Neorhizobium galegae bv. orientalis str. HAMBI 540: one gene and its partner. The protein of the gene in region 2 binds, or shares a complex with, the protein of the main gene of each other region. Links are inferred from orthologs where the notes say so. Each region holds a gene or a part of one and is shown on either strand. Other genes may lie near its edges.

The links.
Region 1: the proteins of dnaG (region 2) and RG540_RS05110 are in contact, whole or in part, in a crystal structure (PDB 2R6A), measured with the Geobacillus stearothermophilus proteins. The link is inferred for Neorhizobium galegae bv. orientalis str. HAMBI 540 from one-to-one orthologs. Residues at the interface, in WP_049624496.1 of Geobacillus stearothermophilus: Lys456, Leu457, Leu458, Pro459, Ala460, Asn463, Ala464, Leu467, Leu535, Leu536, Ile537, Ala538, Gln544, Glu545, Asp548, Tyr549, His552; in WP_033016901.1 of Geobacillus stearothermophilus: Ser13, Glu15, Ala16, Gln18, Glu91, Leu92, Asp94, Ala95, Val96, Pro97, Thr98, Ala99, Ala100, Asn101, Tyr104, Tyr105, Ile108.

Annotation. Positions count from the first base shown.
Region 1 is NZ_HG938353.1:996,132-1,006,757, reverse strand. The notes cover bases 7,543-10,420. They hold RG540_RS05110 (replicative DNA helicase), read left to right. Parts: upstream 7,543-8,172; coding sequence 8,173-9,669; downstream 9,670-10,420. Other genes in these bases: alr (alanine racemase), read left to right, coding at 9,926-10,420; rplI (50S ribosomal protein L9), read left to right, coding at 7,543-7,908. Outside these bases: fabF (beta-ketoacyl-ACP synthase II), read right to left, coding at 1-1,101; RG540_RS05155 (acyl carrier protein), read right to left, coding at 1,230-1,466; RG540_RS32290 (hypothetical protein), read left to right, coding at 1,465-1,740; fabG (3-oxoacyl-[acyl-carrier-protein] reductase), read right to left, coding at 1,754-2,491; fabD (ACP S-malonyltransferase), read right to left, coding at 2,520-3,467; RG540_RS05140 (aldo/keto reductase), read left to right, coding at 3,633-4,676; RG540_RS05135 (helix-turn-helix domain-containing protein), read left to right, coding at 4,784-5,086; rpsF (30S ribosomal protein S6), read left to right, coding at 5,381-5,860; rpsR (30S ribosomal protein S18), read left to right, coding at 5,883-6,137; RG540_RS05120 (membrane protein), read left to right, coding at 6,296-7,282; more of rplI, read left to right, coding at 7,333-7,542; more of alr, read left to right, coding at 10,421-10,626. UniProt on the Escherichia coli protein: The main replicative DNA helicase, it participates in initiation and elongation during chromosome replication. Travels ahead of the DNA replisome, separating dsDNA into templates for DNA synthesis.
Region 2 is NZ_HG938353.1:2,448,355-2,455,054, reverse strand. What follows is about bases 3,642-6,578. They hold dnaG (DNA primase), read left to right. Parts: upstream 3,642-4,075; coding sequence 4,076-6,082; downstream 6,083-6,578. Other genes in these bases: RG540_RS12130 (GFA family protein), read left to right, coding at 6,173-6,520; RG540_RS12140 (hypothetical protein), read right to left, coding at 3,642-3,881. Outside these bases: RG540_RS12160 (MATE family efflux transporter), read left to right, coding at 1-720; RG540_RS12155 (hypothetical protein), read right to left, coding at 745-1,095; carA (glutamine-hydrolyzing carbamoyl-phosphate synthase small subunit), read right to left, coding at 1,193-2,398; RG540_RS12145 (GatB/YqeY domain-containing protein), read left to right, coding at 2,726-3,178; more of RG540_RS12140, read right to left, coding at 3,519-3,641. UniProt on the Escherichia coli protein: RNA polymerase that catalyzes the synthesis of short RNA molecules used as primers for DNA polymerase during DNA replication.

The DNA of each region.
Region 1 (10,626 bases), 1.5 Mb from region 2 along the record:
ATTGTCGCGGATGGCGAGCGCCGAGAAGATCGCCTCGACCGCACCGGCAGCACCGAGAAGATGGCCGATCGCCGACTTGGTCGACGACATCGAGATCTTCGAGGCCGCATTGCCGACCAGGCGCTCGACTGCGCCGAGCTCGATCGTATCAGCCATGGTCGAAGTGCCGTGGGCATTGATGTAGTCAACGTCCGACGCCGAAATACCCGCACGCTTCAGCGCCGCGGTCATGCAGCGGAATGCGCCGTCGCCGTCTTCCGAAGGCGCGGTGATGTGGAAGGCGTCCCCGGACATTCCGTAGCCGACCACCTCCGCATAGATCTTGGCGCCGCGGGCCTTGGCATGTTCCAGCTCCTCCAGAACCACGATGCCAGCGCCCTCGCCCATAACGAAACCGTCGCGGTCCCGGTCATAGGGGCGCGAAGCCTTCTGCGGATCGTCGTTGTGCTGGGTCGAAAGCGCCTTGCAGGCAGCGAAGCCGGCCAGCGCAATACGACAGATCGGCGATTCCGCACCGCCGGCGACCATCACCTCCGCATCGCCGAAGGCGATCATCCGGGCCGCATCGCCGATGGCGTGCGCGCCGGTGGAACAGGCCGTGACGACCGCGTGGTTCGGACCGCGCAGTTTGTGGCGGATCGATACCTGGCCGGAGACAAGATTGATCAGCCGGCCGGGAATGAAGAATGGCGAAATGCGGCGCGGGCCCTTGTCGCGCAGGGTGTAGCCTGCCTCGACGATGCCTTCGAGGCCACCGATGCCCGAGCCGATCAGCACGCCGGTGGCGATCTGGTCCTCGTCGGTCTTCGGATGCCAGCCGGCATCTTCGAGCGCCATCTCGGCGGCGGCCACGCCGTAGATGATGAAGGGATCGACCTTGCGCTGTTCCTTCGGCTCCATCCACTGGTCCACGTTGAACGTGCCATCGGAGCCGTCGCCGACAGGAATGCGGCAGGCAATCTTTGCGGGAAGGTCTTCGACCTCGAATTCAGTGACGACGCGGGCGGAATTTTCGCCGGCCAGCAAGCGCGACCAGCTGACTTCCGTTCCGCATCCGAGAGGAGATACCATGCCGGTACCGGTGATAACGACCCGTCTCATCGCCAGTGCCCTACCCTATAATTTTTCTCGATTTTTCAGGGCCCAAGCCCCAATTGCTGAAACGGCCCGAACAAGCGGGCCGTTTTCGGGATCTGCCTTGCGACGTCATCCCCTCTATGTCGGGTCGATCAGGCCTGGGCCTTCTCGATGAACTTCACAGCGTCGCCGACGGTCAGGATGGAATCGGCAGCATCGTCGGGGATTTCAACGCCGAATTCTTCCTCGAAAGCCATGACCAGTTCGACGGTGTCGAGCGAGTCCGCACCAAGATCGTCGATGAAGCTTGCGCCTTCGACGACTTTGTCGGCGTCGACGCCGAGGTGGTCAATAACAATTTTCTTAACGCGTTCTGCGATATCGCTCATGTCGGTTTCCTCGACCTTTGTCTTTATCGAATGCCCGATCGGCATCCGCACCCTGTTAAAAACCTGCGACCGCCGCTTGTTCAGCGCCGATGCGGGCAAACCCGTTCTCCCCTTTTCAGGTTCCAATCCTATCGCGCTCACGCAATATGACGGCCTGCATATCAGGGTGACCATTCACAGTCATGGCCCGCTTAACATGGTTTCCCTGTTCAGCAAAGCCAGAATTTGTTCCATTGCACAGCCGCCAACAACCGATTGTAACGTGTTTTCTTGAAGGCGGCACTCAATCAGATCATCGCCATGCCGCCGTTGACATGCAGGGTCTGGCCGGTGACGTAACCAGCCTCGCTGGAGGCGAGATAAAGGACCGCGGACGCGATGTCCGATCCGGCACCCATGCGCTTCATCGGAATGGCGCCGAGGATCGCCTCTTTCTGCTTGTCGTTGAGCTTGCCGGTCATCGCGCTGTCGATGAAGCCCGGCGCCACGCAATTGACCGTCACGTTGCGGGTGGCGATTTCCTGGGCGAGCGACTTCGAGAAGCCGATCATGCCGGCCTTCGAGGCACAGTAATTGGTCTGGCCCGGATTGCCGGTGACGCCGACCACCGAGGTGATGTTGATGATGCGGCCATAACGGCGGCGCATCATCGGATGGGTGAGTTCGCGGGTCAGGCGGAAGACCGCCGTCAGGTTGACTTCCAGGACGTTGTCCCAGTCGTCGTCGCTCATGCGCACGAACAGGCCGTCCTTGGTGATGCCGGCATTGTTGACCAGGATGTCGACCCCTTCGAGCTCGACCTCGGCCTTCTCACCGAGCGCCTTCACTTCGGCGCGGTCGGAGAGATTTGCCGGGAAGATCTTGACGCGCTCGCCGAGTTCGGAGGCCAGCGCCTCGAGCTTCTCGACGCGGGTGCCGTGCAGGCCGACGGTGGCGCCTCGGCTGTGCAGCATCCGGGCGATCTCTTCGCCCAGCCCGCCGGTTGCGCCCGTCACCAATGCCTTGCGGCCGGTCAAATCAAACATGATCGTGTTCCTTCGCGTGTCTTTGGTTTCAGCCGAGAATGGCTGTGAGCGCGGCTTCGATATCGGCCGGCGTGTTGACGGCAATGCCGGAGATATTCTTGTCGATACGACGGGCAAGGCCGGTCAGCACTTTTCCCGAACCGATCTCGTATAGGGTCGTCACGCCGTTGGCGCCGAACCATTCCACCGTCTCGCGCCAGCGGACTTGGCCCGTCACCTGGGTGACCAGCAGCTTGGCGATCTCTTCGGCGTCATAGACCGGCACGGCGCGCACGTTGGCGATTACCGGCACGACCGGATTATGCTTCTCCACCTTGTCGAGCGCGTGACGCATGGCGTCGGCCGCCGGCGCCATCAGGTCGCTGTGGAAGGGTGCGGAGACCGGCAGCATGATGGCGCGTTTGGCACCCTTTTCGGTCGCAAGCCCGGCTGCCTTCTCGACAGCCGCCTTGGAGCCGGAGATGACGAGCTGGCCGCCACCGTTGTCGTTGGCAATCTGGCAGACGCCGGCATCGCGGGCCGCAGCGCAGATCGCGTCGACGTCGCCATGTTCGAGGCCGATGATCGCCGCCATGGCGCCCTGCCCGACCGGGACCGCCGACTGCATGGCATCGCCGCGGATGCGCAGGAGGCGCGCCGTGTCAGCCAGCGAGAATGTGCCGGCGGCACACAGCGCCGAATATTCGCCGAGCGAATGGCCGGCCACGAAGGCAACCTTGTCGGCGAGCTTCAGGCCGCGCGCTTCCATCACCCGGATCGCTGCGACCGAGACCGCCATCAGCGCCGGCTGCGCATTGGCGGTCAGCGTCAGCGTTTCTTCCGGGCCGTTCCACATGATGTCGGAGAGCTTCTGGCCGAGCGCCTCGTCGACTTCATCGAAGACGGCGCGGGCTTCGGGAAAAGCCTCCGCCAGATCCTTGCCCATGCCGACAGCCTGGCTGCCCTGGCCGGGGAACGTGAATGCGATCGTGCTCATGGGGATGATTTCCTTCCCTTATGTTTTGCCTCTCCATTCACATTCCGGCCCGGAGAGTCAAGGGCAGCGCGGTTTTCGAGGCCTTTTACAACCTGTTGTCCCCTTGCGCTTCATCAAATCCGGCTTAGAGTGCCGCCGACTTTTTGAGAACGGGATCTCATTTCCATGAAGTATAAAAAACTCGGCCGCACGGACCTGTCCGTGTCGGAAATCTGCCTTGGCACCATGACCTGGGGTACCCAGAATTCGGAAGCCGAAGCCCATGAGCAGATGGACCACGCCTTCGAGAACGGCATCAACTTCTTCGATACCGCGGAGCTCTATCCAACCACGCCGGTAAGTCCCGCCACCCACGGCCGCACCGAGGAATATATCGGCACGTGGCTGAAGAAGAGCGGCAAGCGCAAGGACCTGGTCCTCGCCACGAAGATCGCCGGCAGCGGCCGTCCGCATATCCGCGATGGGCGCGACATCGAGCCCGCCACCATCCGCCAGGCGGTCGACGCCAGCCTGACCCGCCTGCAGACCGATTATCTCGACCTCTACCAGATCCATTGGCCGAACCGCGGCACTTTCCATTTCCGCAATTCCTGGACCTTCGACGTCTCGCAGCAGAACCGCGACAAGGCGGCGGCCGAAATCGCCGAGATCCTGGAAACGCTCGGCGAACTGGTGAAGGAAGGCAAACTGCGCGCCGTCGGCCTTTCCAACGAAAGCGCCTGGGGCGCGATGAAGTACCTGCGGCTTTCGGAGAAAAAGGCCCTGCCGCGCATCGCCTCGCTGCAGAACGAATACAATCTCCTCTATCGCCACTTCGATCTTGACCTCGCCGAGGTCGCGCACCACGAGGATGTCGGGCTGATGGCCTATTCGCCGCTCGCCGCCGGCATCCTCACTGGCAAGTACCAGAACGGCGCAAGGCCGGAAGGCTCGCGCGCCACGATCAACAAGGACCTCGGCGGCCGCCTGACGCCCTATCAGGAGCCGGCAGTGAAGGCCTATATCGAGGTCGCGGCCAAACACGGCCTCGACCTCGCCCAGATGGCACTCGCCTTCTGCCTGTCGCGTCCCTTCATGACATCGATCATCGTCGGCGCGACGTCGATGGCACAGCTGAAGCACGACATGGCCGCCGCCGACCTGACATTGTCGGACGAAGTCTTCGCGGACATCGCCAAGGTCCACCGACAGTATCCTATGCCGCTCTAGCAAATGCCAAGGGCCGGAGGACATCTACCTCCAATAGGCGACTTGCTCCGGCCCGCAAAAGGACCGCTAATCAGTGCCCTCCATATCCGGAGCGACGCGCTGAAGCCATGCAATCCGTTGTGCCCCGAAGAGAGTTCGCCCGGCGTCGGAAGCAACTTAAACTGACGCAGAAGGAACTTGCCTCGGAACTGGATCTGCCGCCGGACGAGCTGCGGAAGCTGGAAAAAGGCGACCAGCCGGTGCGCAGGCTTCACCTTCTGGCCCTCGACCAGCTGAGGCTGGAGGCCGCGGTGCGGGATTCAGCCCTCGTGACCGCAGCGATGCTTCTGAACGCCGAGCAACTCCTGGAAAGCGTCGGCTACCGTATCATCCGAAGCCAAGACACAGGCAGCGAGTGGAGCCCGGACTAGGGGCGGGAATAGCGCCGGAGACCGGATTTCGAACCTTCCCCTTGCCATCTCGCCAAAAATCCGTATAAGCGCGCTGTTCGCAACACCCGGTCTTCTGGCTGGTGGCTGAACGGAGGGCAGGTTTCTTTGAAAAAAGAAGCCGCAGGGACCATAGGGTCCAAGCCTCCCGTGTCTCCGCTCTCGACCGTCTCGATACAACACTTTTCTTGCCTCGGGTTTTCCCGTCCAGGAGCAGTCGTTGAGGCTTAGCCGCCGAGGTCCGGGTAGACAACCGCAAGAAAAGGCAAAGCTTACATGGCTCTTTATGAACACGTATTCCTTGCCCGGCAGGATATGTCCGCTCAGCAGGTTGATGCCCTCGTCGAACAGTACAAGGGCGTCATCGAAGCTAACGGCGGCAAAGTCGGGCGCATTGAAAACTGGGGCCTCAAGTCCCTCACCTACCGCATCAACAAGAACCGCAAGGCTCATTACGCCCTGATGGACATCGACGCACCGGCTCCGGCCGTGCACGAGATGGAACGCCAGATGCGCATCAACGAAGACGTTCTTCGCTACATGACGATCGCCGTCGAAAAGCATGAAGAAGGTCCGTCGGCGATGATGCAGAAGCGCGACCGCGACGACCGTCCGCGCCGCGATGGCGACGACCGTGGCCCGCGCCGCGAATTCGGCGACCGTCCTCCGCGCCGCGAAGGCGGCTTCGGCGACCGTCCGGACCGTGGTCCGCGTGAAGGCGGCTTCGAGCGCCGTCCGCGCGAAGACCGTGCGTAATAGAGGCTAAGGAGAAAAGACCATGGCTGACGTATCATCATCCTCCTCCCAGGCACGCCGTCCGTTCCATCGCCGCCGCAAGACCTGCCCGTTCTCGGGTGCCAATGCGCCGAAGATCGACTACAAGGACGTACGCCTCCTGCAGCGCTACATTTCCGAGCGCGGCAAGATCGTTCCGTCGCGCATCACGGCCGTTTCCCAGAAGAAGCAGCGCGAACTCGCCAAGGCGATCAAGCGCGCCCGTTTCCTCGGCCTGCTGCCCTACGTCGTAGCGTAATTACGAATACCGGACCCGCTGATTAAGAGTCAGCGGGTCTATCCCTTCCGCGATGGGCGCGGATCGGAACTTCAAAATCCCATGTTGGGGATGATGTACCTGAGAGAATTCATCAGGTGTGATCCCCTAACTGCTTCAAAAAGCAGGACAGCGAGACCGTGACGGACAAGATACAGACAGTGCTGCCCACCGGCATTCTTGCCGGCATTGCCGCCACCCTGCTCGTGCTGGGTGCGAATGCGCAGCTGTCGTTTGCGTCCTTGCTTTACGCCGCCTCCTCGCTTCCGATCTTCATCGCCGGCCTCGGCTGGGGCAACCGCGCCGCCGTCATCGGCATCGTGACCGCCGCCGTTCTCGGCGCCATCCTCGTCTCGCCGATGTTTGCGGTCGCCATGGCGGTGTTCACGCTGATCCCGGCCGGCTGGCTTTCGCATCTCGCCAACCTGGCGCGTCCCGCTTCCGAACTCGGCGGCCCGGACAACCTGATGGCCTGGTACCCGATCTCGGATATCCTTCTGCATCTCTGCGGCCTGGTGACGATCGCCGTCATCGCGCTGGGCGTTGCGATCGGCTACGGCCCGGAACTCACCGACCAGATGGTCGACGCGATGACCGCGGCCCTCAAGGCCCAGGAGCCAGCCTTCACGCCGGAACCGGCGGGCATGGCGCAGACCAAGTCGCTGCTGGTGCTGATGTTGCCGCTCGTCCAGGGCGGCGTCTGGGTGACGCTGCTGTTTACCGCATTCTATATCGCCGTGCGCATCGTCTCGCGCTCCGGCCGGGCCTTGCGTCCGCGCGAGGACATGCCGTCGGCGCTCCGGATGAACCGGCATGCGATCTTCATCTTCCTCGGCGGCATCGTGCTCTCCTTCCTCGGCGGCGTTCCAGCGATGATCGGCGCAACGATCTGCGGCACGTTCGGCGCCGGCTTCCTGATGGCCGGTTTCGCCTCCTTGCATTTCCGCAGCCTCGGCAAGGACTGGCGCATCCCGGTCCTCGTCCTCTGCTACCTCTCTTCAATGCTCGTCCTGCCGGCGATCGCGATCCTCATACTGGGGCTTTCCGATACGAGGCGGACGATCGCGCTCACTCCGCTCAAGGCCGACGCGAGCCCCGACAACAAGACCACCGAAAACAAGAACTGAAAAACAAGAACTGAAAAACAAGAACCGACTGATCGAAAGGAAATCTAACCATGCAAGTCATTCTGCTTGAACGCGTACCGAAGCTTGGCCAGATGGGCGAAACCGTCAAGGTCCGCGACGGCTTTGCCCGCAACTACCTTCTGCCGCTCGGCAAGGCTCTCCGCTCCAACGAAGCCAACAAGAAGCGCTTCGAATCCGAGCGCGCCACGCTCGAAGCCCGCAACCTCGAGCGCAAGGGCGAAGCCCTGAAGGTCGCCGAAGTTCTCGACGGCAAGTCCTTCGTCGTCGTGCGCGCCGCCGGCGAAACCGGCCAGCTCTATGGCTCCGTCGCTGCCCGTGACATCGTCGACGCGTTGGCTGCCGACGGCTTCACCATCGGCCGCAACCAGGTCGACCTCAACACGCCGATCAAGGAAATCGGCCTGCACAAGGTCTCCCTGCACCTGCATGCGGAAGTCGAAGTTTCGGTCCAGCTGAACGTCGCCCGCTCGACGGAAGAAGCTGAACGTCAGTCCCAGGGCGAAAGCCTCACCTCGGCCGACGCCATCTACGGCGTCGACGAAGATGCCCTGCGTCCGGAAGACTTCTTCGATCCGGAAGCCGACGGCGCCGGCGAAGACGAATAATCGTCGCTTCCAGAGCATTTCAAAGAGCGCCCGGTCCGAAAGGTCCGGGCGTTTTTTTGTCTTTTTCGGGCTATAAAAAGGGTGAGCTTCCCCGAGTCGATTCGCTCCGGGACACAGTCAAACGGATTTACGGTTTCCGACCATTTTTCGCTTCGCGGCGCGCTTTTGCCTGTGAACTACTGTGGGAATCGATATTGCCGTTTCGTGACAGGCCAGACACCTCTAAGGGTACTGCCGGGGTACAGGGACAGAACGGAAAACACCATGAACGACGCAGTACGCAAGCTCGCCAACATCCAGCCGGCAGAGCCGCATTACCGCGAAGCCCCGAACAATATCGAGGCCGAACAGGCGCTTCTCGGCGCGATCCTGGTCAATAACGACGCCTATTACCGCGTCTCCGATTTCCTGAAGCCCGTCCATCTCTACGAGCCGCTGCACCGCAAGATCTTCGAGGTCACCGGCGACATCATCCGCATGGGCAAGACCGCCAACCCGGTGACGATCAAGACCTTCCTGCCCGCCGACGACAAGGTCGGCGACCTGACGGTGGCGCAATATCTCGCCCGCCTCGCCTCAGAAGCCGTGTCGATCATCAATGCGGAGGACTACGGCCGGGCGATCTACGACCTGGCGCTCCGCCGCGCGCTGATCACCATCGGCGAGGACATGGTCAACATCGCCTTCGACGCGCCGCTCGACATGCCGCCGCAGACCCAGATCGAGGATACCGAACGGCGGCTGTTCGAACTCGCTGAAAACGGCCGGTACGACGGCGGCTTCCAGTCGTTCAACGATGCGGTGGCGCTTGCCATCGACATGGCCGGCCAGGCCTTCGAGCGAGACGGCCATCTTTCCGGTGTCTCGACCGGCATCATGTCTCTCGACAGCAAGATGGGCGGGCTTCAGCGCTCCGACTTGATCGTGCTTGCGGGACGCCCGGGCATGGGCAAGACCTCGCTTGCGACCAACATCGCCTATAACATTGCCGCCTCCTACGAGCCGGAAGTGCAGCCGGACGGCTCGTACAAGGCCAAGAACGGCGGCGTCGTCGGCTTCTATTCGCTCGAAATGTCGGCCGAACAGCTCGCCACCCGTATCATCTCCGAGCAGACGGAAGTCTCCTCGTCAAAGATCCGCCGCGGCGACATCACCGAGGCGGATTTCGAAAAGCTCGTCGCCTGCAGCCAAATGATGCAGAAGGTGCCGCTGTTCATCGACCAGACCGGCGGTATCTCGATTGCCCAGCTTTCCGCCCGCGCCCGCCGACTGAAGCGCCAGCGCGGCCTCGATTGCCTGGTGGTCGACTATATCCAGCTGATGACCGGCTCGGGCAAATCCGGCGAGAACCGCGTCCAGGAAATCACCCAGATCACCACCGGCCTGAAGGCGCTCGGCAAGGAACTCAACGTGCCGATCATCGCGCTGTCGCAGCTCTCGCGCCAGGTGGAAAGCCGTGACGACAAACGCCCGCAGCTCTCCGACCTTCGCGAATCGGGCTCGATCGAACAGGACGCCGACGTGGTGCTGTTCGTGTTCCGCGAGGAATACTACGTGAAGAACATGGAACCCCGCGACATCGCCGACCCGAAATATCCCGAATGGGAAGCGCTGATGGACAAGGTGAAGGGCACCGCCGACGTGATCATCGCCAAGCAGCGCCACGGGCCGACCGGCACCGTCAAGCTCGCCTTCCAGTCCGAATACACCCGCTTCGCCGATTTGGCCGATCCGAGCTTTACGCAATACGAAGAGCATTGATCGGGGCGTTTGCCCATCACCCCTAACTCTCTCCCCGCTCGCGGTAGGGCGATCATATGAGGGTGCGTGGAGCCCTCCCCCTTGTCGGGAGGGGTTGGGGAGGGGACTTGGCTCGCAGCGTCGCCTGAACTCCCCATGGCCCAAAAGATTGTGCAGCGCGAAGGATTTTGCGGGCATGGTCTTTTTCCTGCCTTCGAAACCGGTAGGATCGCTGCAACCGTTCTCATCCCCCGATCCTCATGCCCTACGAGCCGACATGACCGATTTCGACAGCGAGCTTTCCTATCCCGACGATTTCGATATCGCGCCGGTCCGGCTGACGGTCGACCTGGGGGCGCTTGGCGACAATTGGCGGCAGATGGCGCGGCGGTCGGGAACGGCGCGGACGGCGGCCGTCGTCAAGGCCGATGCCTACGGGCTCGGGCTCGAGGATTGCGGCATCACGCTTTACGAGGCCGGCGCCCGGGATTTCTTCGTGGCGGTGGTGCAGGAAGGCATGACGCTGCGCACCTATGCGCCCGACGCCCGGATCTACGTGCTCTCCGGCATCTGGCCCGGCCAGGAGCGGATGTTCTTCGAACACGATCTGGTGCCGGTTCTGGCCTCGGAAGAACAGCTCGCCTTCTGGATGTCGGTAACATCGGAATATGGCGACCACCCCTGCGCGCTGCAGGTGGACACCGGCTTCAATCGTCTCGGCCTGCCGCTCGAGGATGCCATTGCCTTTGCCAACGACGTGTCGCGTCCGGCAAGCTTCTCGCCGGTCCTGGTGCTGTCGCATCTCCATAGCGGCGACACTCCCTCTTCGCCGCTCAATCAGAAGCAGCTTTCGGCTTTCCAAAGGGTTGCCGAGGCTTTCGAAGGCATCGAGACGAGCCTTTCGGCTTCCGCCGGGATCTTCCTCGGCCCCGACTATCATTTCGATCTCACCCGCCCCGGCATCGCGCTTTACGGCGG
Region 2 (6,700 bases):
CAGCCAAAGATGCGCGCCTACGAGATCTTCGTGCGCTTCTGGCGGCCGGACTGGAGCATGGTGCGCGAGATCGTCGTGCTCGGCCTGCCGATCAGCTTCACCATTCTGGCGGAAACCAGCCTGTTTTCGGCTGCCTCCCTGCTGATGGGCATCATCGGCAAGCTGGAACTCGCGGCCCACGGCATCGCGCTGCAGCTGGCGGCGATCGCCTTCATGATCCCGCTCGGCCTGTCGCAGGTGGCGACGGTGCGCGTCGGGCTTGCCAATGGCCGCGGTGATCTTCTGGGCGTCAAGCGGGCGGCGCTTGCCGTACTTGCGGTCAGCGTCCTGTTCACCGCAATCGGCAGTGTGCTGTATGCGACAATCCCGCACTTCTTCGGCAATCTCTTCCTGGATACACGCAAGGAGGACGCCGCGACCGTGCTGAAATTGGCGGTGCCGCTGATCGTCATCGCCGGGGCTTTCCAGCTGGTAGACGGGTTGCAGGTGGTCGGTGCCAGCCTGTTGCGTGGCCTCAAGGACACCAGGGTGCCGATGGTGCTGGCGCTGATCGCCTATTGGCCGATCGGTTTCTCCTGCGCCTGGGTCTTCGCATTCCCGCTCGGTTTTCGCGGCGAGGGTGTCTGGTTCGGCTTCGTGACCGGGCTTGCGGCCGCGGCCATACTGCTTTGCGGCCGCTTCTGGCTGCTGGTGCACCGCCGGACGATGAAGGCCCGCTGAGTTTCAGCGGGCTGTCCGTGTTGGTCAGGCCGGTAGGAGTTCTTGTAAAACCGCCCTGTGGTAGAAGCCGACATTGGTCTCTACGCCGAGGCGTCGGCTCAACGCCTGCCGATCGATGCCTGCCTCCTCATCCGATTTTGCGACTGCGGCAATGACCGGCTGAAGAGCGTGCTCGCCTTCGAACTGGAGGATGGTGATGACGTTGAACAGTCCGGCAATGGAAGCCTGTTCCAGGATCAGATCGTCGACGAATCCCGGCTGGGCGCGGATAACCTCATGCGTCCTGTGAACCAACGCCATGAATTCTTCGCGCCCTTCGACCGGGACCGCAAACCTGTTGACGCGAAAAATGCGTCGATTCTGTATTTCGCTCATAAGAAAAACCCCTGCTCGATCTTGAACAGGGGCGTTTATGGGACCTCAACCAAAGTTGAGGTCAATAGGGTCGCTGGATTTTTTCAAGCGCCGGAGTTCAGCGCTCAGCGAGGGCAGGTTCGCCCTTCTTCTCGCGCACCATGTTGATGAAGCGACGGAAGAGATAGTGGCTGTCCTGCGGGCCGGGCGAGGCTTCCGGGTGATGCTGGACCGAGAACACCTGCTTGCCGGTGACGCGCAGGCCGCAATTGGTGCCGTCGAAGAGCGAAATGTGAGTCTCCTCAACGCCTTCCGGCAGAGACTTCGAATCCACCGCGAAGCCGTGGTTCATCGAGACGATCTCCACCTTGCCGGTGGTATGGTCCTTGACCGGGTGGTTGGCGCCGTGATGACCCTGGTGCATCTTCTCGGTTCTGGCGCCGAGTGCCAAGCCCAGCATCTGGTGACCGAGGCAGATGCCGAAGGTCGGGATGTCCGTCTTGATGACGCTCCTGATGACCGGCACGGCGTATTCGCCGGTCGCCGCCGGGTCGCCGGGGCCATTCGACAGGAAGATGCCGTCCGGCTTCAGCGCCAGGATGTCTTCGGCCGAGGTCTGGGCGGGTACGACCGTCACCTTGCAGTCGAGGCCGGCGAAAAGGCGCAGGATGTTGCGCTTCACGCCGTAATCGACGCAGACGATGTGATATTTCGCATCTTCCGGCTTCAGTTCGCTGTAGCCCTCGTTCCAGACCCAGGGCTTCTGGTTCCATTGCGAGGACTGGCCGGAAGTCGCTTCCTTGGCGAGGTCGAGGCCTTCAAGCCCGCTCCATGCCCTGGCTTCGGCCTTCAGAGCCTCGATATCGAAGACGCCGTTGGGATCATGGGCGATGACGGCGTTCGGTGCGCCGTTCTGGCGGATCCAGGCGGTCAGCGCGCGGGTGTCGATGCCGGAAAGGCCAATGATGCCGCGGGCTTTCAGCCAGCCGTCGAGATCCTTGCCGGCGCGGTAGTTGGAAGGCTCGGTAATGTCGGCCTTGAAGATGGTGCCGACCGCGCCGCGGCGGGCCGCCGGCGTCAGGTCCTCGACGTCTTCTTCGTTGGTGCCGATATTGCCGATGTGGGGGAATGTGAATGTGACGATCTGGCCGAGATAGGAAGGGTCGGTCAGGATCTCCTGGTAGCCGGTCAGCGCGGTGTTGAACACCACTTCGGCCGGCACCTTGCCGGTTGCGCCGATCCCGGTTCCTTCGATCACGGTGCCGTCGGCCAGAACGAGCAATGCGGTGGGTTTCTTGGTGGTCCAGGGAGCGGTCGCGGTCATATCCATCCTTCTGCCTCACCGGTCCCGTCCCTTGAAGAGACAGGCTGCGAGGGCCATTTATGGTCGTGAGAGACGGGCGCGCGGAAATCCCGGCGCAAGCCCTAACCTCTAAATCTCGTGCAGGTGCCGGAAAATAGACAAAGCGGGCGAGGTGGTCAATCTCGCAGCCCAAGAATTCCATGGGGGATTATAAGCCATCGGATTCAACGATTTGGGTGATTTGATTTGATCGACCCCGACCCGTCGTCTATGACAACGGTGTGAATGCCAAGGAAAAGCCACAATTCACTATGCCTGCGCCTAAGCTTTTCCCAAGGAGAAAAAACGATGTTGCGCGACAAGCTTTCCGATGCGCTCAAGGACGCTATGAGGGCCAGGGAAACCCGCCGGCTTTCGACCGTGCGGCTGATCCAGACTGCGATCAAGGATCGAGATATCGCCAATCGCGGTCTCGGCAAGGACCCGGTCAGCGATGACGACATCCTGCAGATCCTGCAGAAGATGGTGAAGCAACGCGAGGAATCGGCGAAGATCTACCAGGATGCCGGACGCGCCGAGCTTGCGACGCAGGAGCGCGAGGAAATCGACATCATCAAGGGATTCATGCCCGAGCAGCTCTCGGACGAGACAGTGCAGGAACTGATCAAGGCGGCGATCGCCGAATCCGGTGCCCAGGGGCTCCGCGACATGGGCAAGGTCATGGCGGTGCTGAAGGAAAAGCACCCGGGCCAGATGGACTTCGCCAAGGCTTCCGGCGTGGTGAAAGAGCTTCTGAAGTAAGCGGCCTTTTGCGAGGCGGCGAATAAACGAAAGGCGGGAACCCGATGATCGGATTCCCGCCTTTTTGCTCTTCAGGATTCCGCCGGCCGACTGCGAACTGGCCGCTGGCGAGAGGGTCCGAGGTGCTGCGATACATTGCGACACGCCCCGTCCCGAAGAGCGAAGGAAATTCTTACCGTTGTGTGTCAGGACGCTGCCGGCATTTCCGAATTTGGAAAAGAGCTAAATCCCGCAGGGTCTGTCTGGCAAATTACAAAAAGATAATCTTGCCGGCTGATGATCTGCCAAAAATTTGCCCCACGTTGGGGCAAACGGGAGCGCCGGACTCACGCTGGGCTGATCAGGCGGCGACCAGCCATTCGCCGAGAAACGCTCCGCCGATGATGGCGAGCAGTGCACCTCCGATGAAGGCCACGAAGGCGATGGTCGCAGCGATCGGTTTCCGCGACTGGAAGAAATAGATGAGCAGCCCCAGAGGCGCGAGAAAAACGGTGGCTGTCTGGGTCAGCGTCGCAGCGGTGCCGCCCCGCAACTTCGCATCCTCCATCTCCCACCAGACGCAGAGGACAATGGTCGCGATCAGCTGACCAGCATCGTTGAGCGTAAATCCCATCGCGTCTGAACCCCCGGTAAAGGCGTCGATGATCGGGCCGGTGGCAAGCGCAATCAGCAGCGCCACATAGATGAAATCGCGTTTCGTCATGAAATATCTTGGCCTTTGAAAACCCATTGCGCGGATGATGGTAGGTCACGGGAAAAGAGAATCAAGCCTGGACAGAATGGTGCCGGCGAGCCGCTTGCCTCGTTCGCGCCCTGTGAATAGCGGGCAGCATTTCCCTTGGCGGTGGCGTTCCTGAAGGTCTGCGCTTATATGGAAGCTGGCCCCAAGAGGTAGAAATGCGCTTTTCCAACAGTTTTCTCGACGAGATCCGCGACCGCGTGCTGATATCGGCCGTTGTCGGCCGTCGGGTGACATGGGATCGCAAAAAGACCAACGTCTCGCGCGGCGACTACTGGGCCTGCTGCCCGTTCCATGGCGAGAAGAGCCCGAGCTTCCATTGCGAGGACCGTAAGGGCCGATACCACTGCTTCGGCTGTGGTGTCTCGGGTGATCATTTCCGGTTCCTGACCGATCTCGAAGGGCAGAGTTTTCCCGAGGCGGTGCAGACGGTCGCCGACATGGCCGGCATCGCCATGCCGCAGCCGGACCCCCAGGCCGAGAAGCGCGAGAAGGAACGCACAACGCTGCTCGACGTCATGGAGCTGGCGACGCAATTTTTCCAGGACCAGCTCCAGAGCGCCGTCGGGGCCAAGGCACGCGCTTACCTGCGCGACCGCGGGCTGACGGGCCGCACGATCGAGACCTTCCGTCTCGGCTACGCGCCGGAAAGCCGCAATGCGCTGAAGGAGCATCTCGCCGGCAAAGGCGTGCCGAAGGACCAGATCGAGGCTTGCGGGCTGGTTGTGCACGGGGAGGGGATCGCGGTCTCCTACGACCGTTTTCGCGACCGCATCATGTTTCCGATCCTGTCGTCGCGGGAAAAGGTGATCGCGTTTGGCGGCCGGGCCATGGCGCCGGATGCGCCGGCGAAATATCTCAACTCCAACGAGACCGAGCTCTTCCACAAGGGGCAGGTGCTCTACAATTTTTCGCGTGCCAGGCGGGCTCAGGGTGTCGGCAAGCCGGGACAGGGCGAGGGCACGATCATTGCGGTCGAAGGTTACATGGACGTCATCGCGCTGCATCAGGCGGGCGTCGAGAATGCCGTCGCGCCGCTCGGGACCGCGCTGACCGAAAACCAGCTTGAGCTTCTGTGGCGGATGACGCCGCAGCCGGTGCTCTGCTTTGACGGCGATGGCGCCGGCCTCAGGGCAGCAAGCCGTGCCGCGGATCTGGCGCTGCCGTTCCTGAAGCCGGGAAAATCGGTGCGTTTCGCGCTGCTTCCCGATGGCAAGGATCCAGACGATCTCGTTCGCCATGAAGGCCGCGCGCCCTTCGACAAGGTGCTCAATGAAGCAAAGCCGCTGGTGGAGATGATCTGGCAGCGCGAAGCGGCATCGGCAAGTTTCGATACGCCGGAAAAGCGTGCCGAACTCGAGGCGCGGCTGAAGCAGATCGTTTCCGTCATCGCCGACGAGAATGTGCGCCGCCATTACCAGCAGGCTATCCGCGACCGGCTGAACAGTTTTTTCGCGCCGGCTCAGCGCGGGGGCAATGATCGGCGCCAGAATTTTCAGCGCGGCGGCGGTGCCGGTGGCAGGCCGGGGCAGGGTGGCCCGCCGCAGGGGCCGCGTGCTGCGGGAAGGGCTGCCGGCGTTTCCGATCGGCTTGCGCGCTCTGGTCTCGTGCGTGGTTACCGCGACCTGCCAGCACTGCGGGAAAGCGTGCTGGCGCTCACCATCGTCAATCATCCCCAGCTGCTGCTGGAGGAATATGACGAGATCGCCGCGATCGATTTCGAGAATCGTGACCTGCAGCGCTTCTGGTCGGCGATGTTGCCGGCAGCCGCGACTGCGGGCGCCAACCTTTCGCGCGAATATCTGATGCAGCGGCTTGCCGGCGAGGGGTTTGACGTCATCCTGAAGTCGCTGGACCAGCAGGTGCGCAACGCGCGGCTCTGGACTGCGACCGAGATCGCCGCGCTGGAGGATGCCCGCGAGGGTTATCGCCAGGCGCTGTCGCTGCACAAGCGCACCAAGGCGCTCAGGCTCCAGAAGATCGATCTGGAGCGGGAAATCGCCGAAACGACGGAAGCGGGAGATGCGGGTGAGATCGAGCCGCTGCTGCGTGCGCTGTCGGAAGTCCAGCTCGAAATCCTCCGCATGGAAAACCAGGAAGCGATCATCGACGGGTTCGGCGTGCTGTCCGGGCGGGTAAAGGGGGCGGCCGTCAGCCACGGCTGAGGGACCTGCGGTTGGTGAAATCCTGCCCTTGCCGAATGATGACGTGGCTCTATCCTATGCGGGCATCGAGTCGCTTGAGCGGGGAGCTTGATGCGGATTACCGGAAGCTGTCATTGCGGCAATATCGCCTTCGATGCGGAGGGCGAGTTCGATACGGCGATGGAATGCAACTGTTCTTTCTGCCGGCGCAAAGGGGTGTTGCTGGCCTTCGTTCCACGCAATCAGTTCCAGCTCGCTACCTCGCGGGCGAACCTATCTTCCTACCAGTTCAACAAGCATGTGATCACGCACTACTTCTGCGCCGATTGCGGCATCGCGCCGTTCAGTGAGGCGACGATGCCGAATGGTACGGAGATGGCGGCGATCAATCTGAGATGCGTGCCGGAAATCGACATTGCTGCACTGACGGTAACCCAGTATGACGGCGCTTCCCGCTAAGGAATATGCCGGACCAAAAGCATAAGCCTTTATGTCTAGGCAAACCCTTGTCTTTCAGGGCCTGCCGCCTACATATCGGTTAAATCTGGTGAGCGTACCCCTATTAGACCCCCTCAAAGGGCATATTTTCGACTTTTCCTGGGTATGACCTATGGAAAAGCTTGACGGAACGTTAATTTG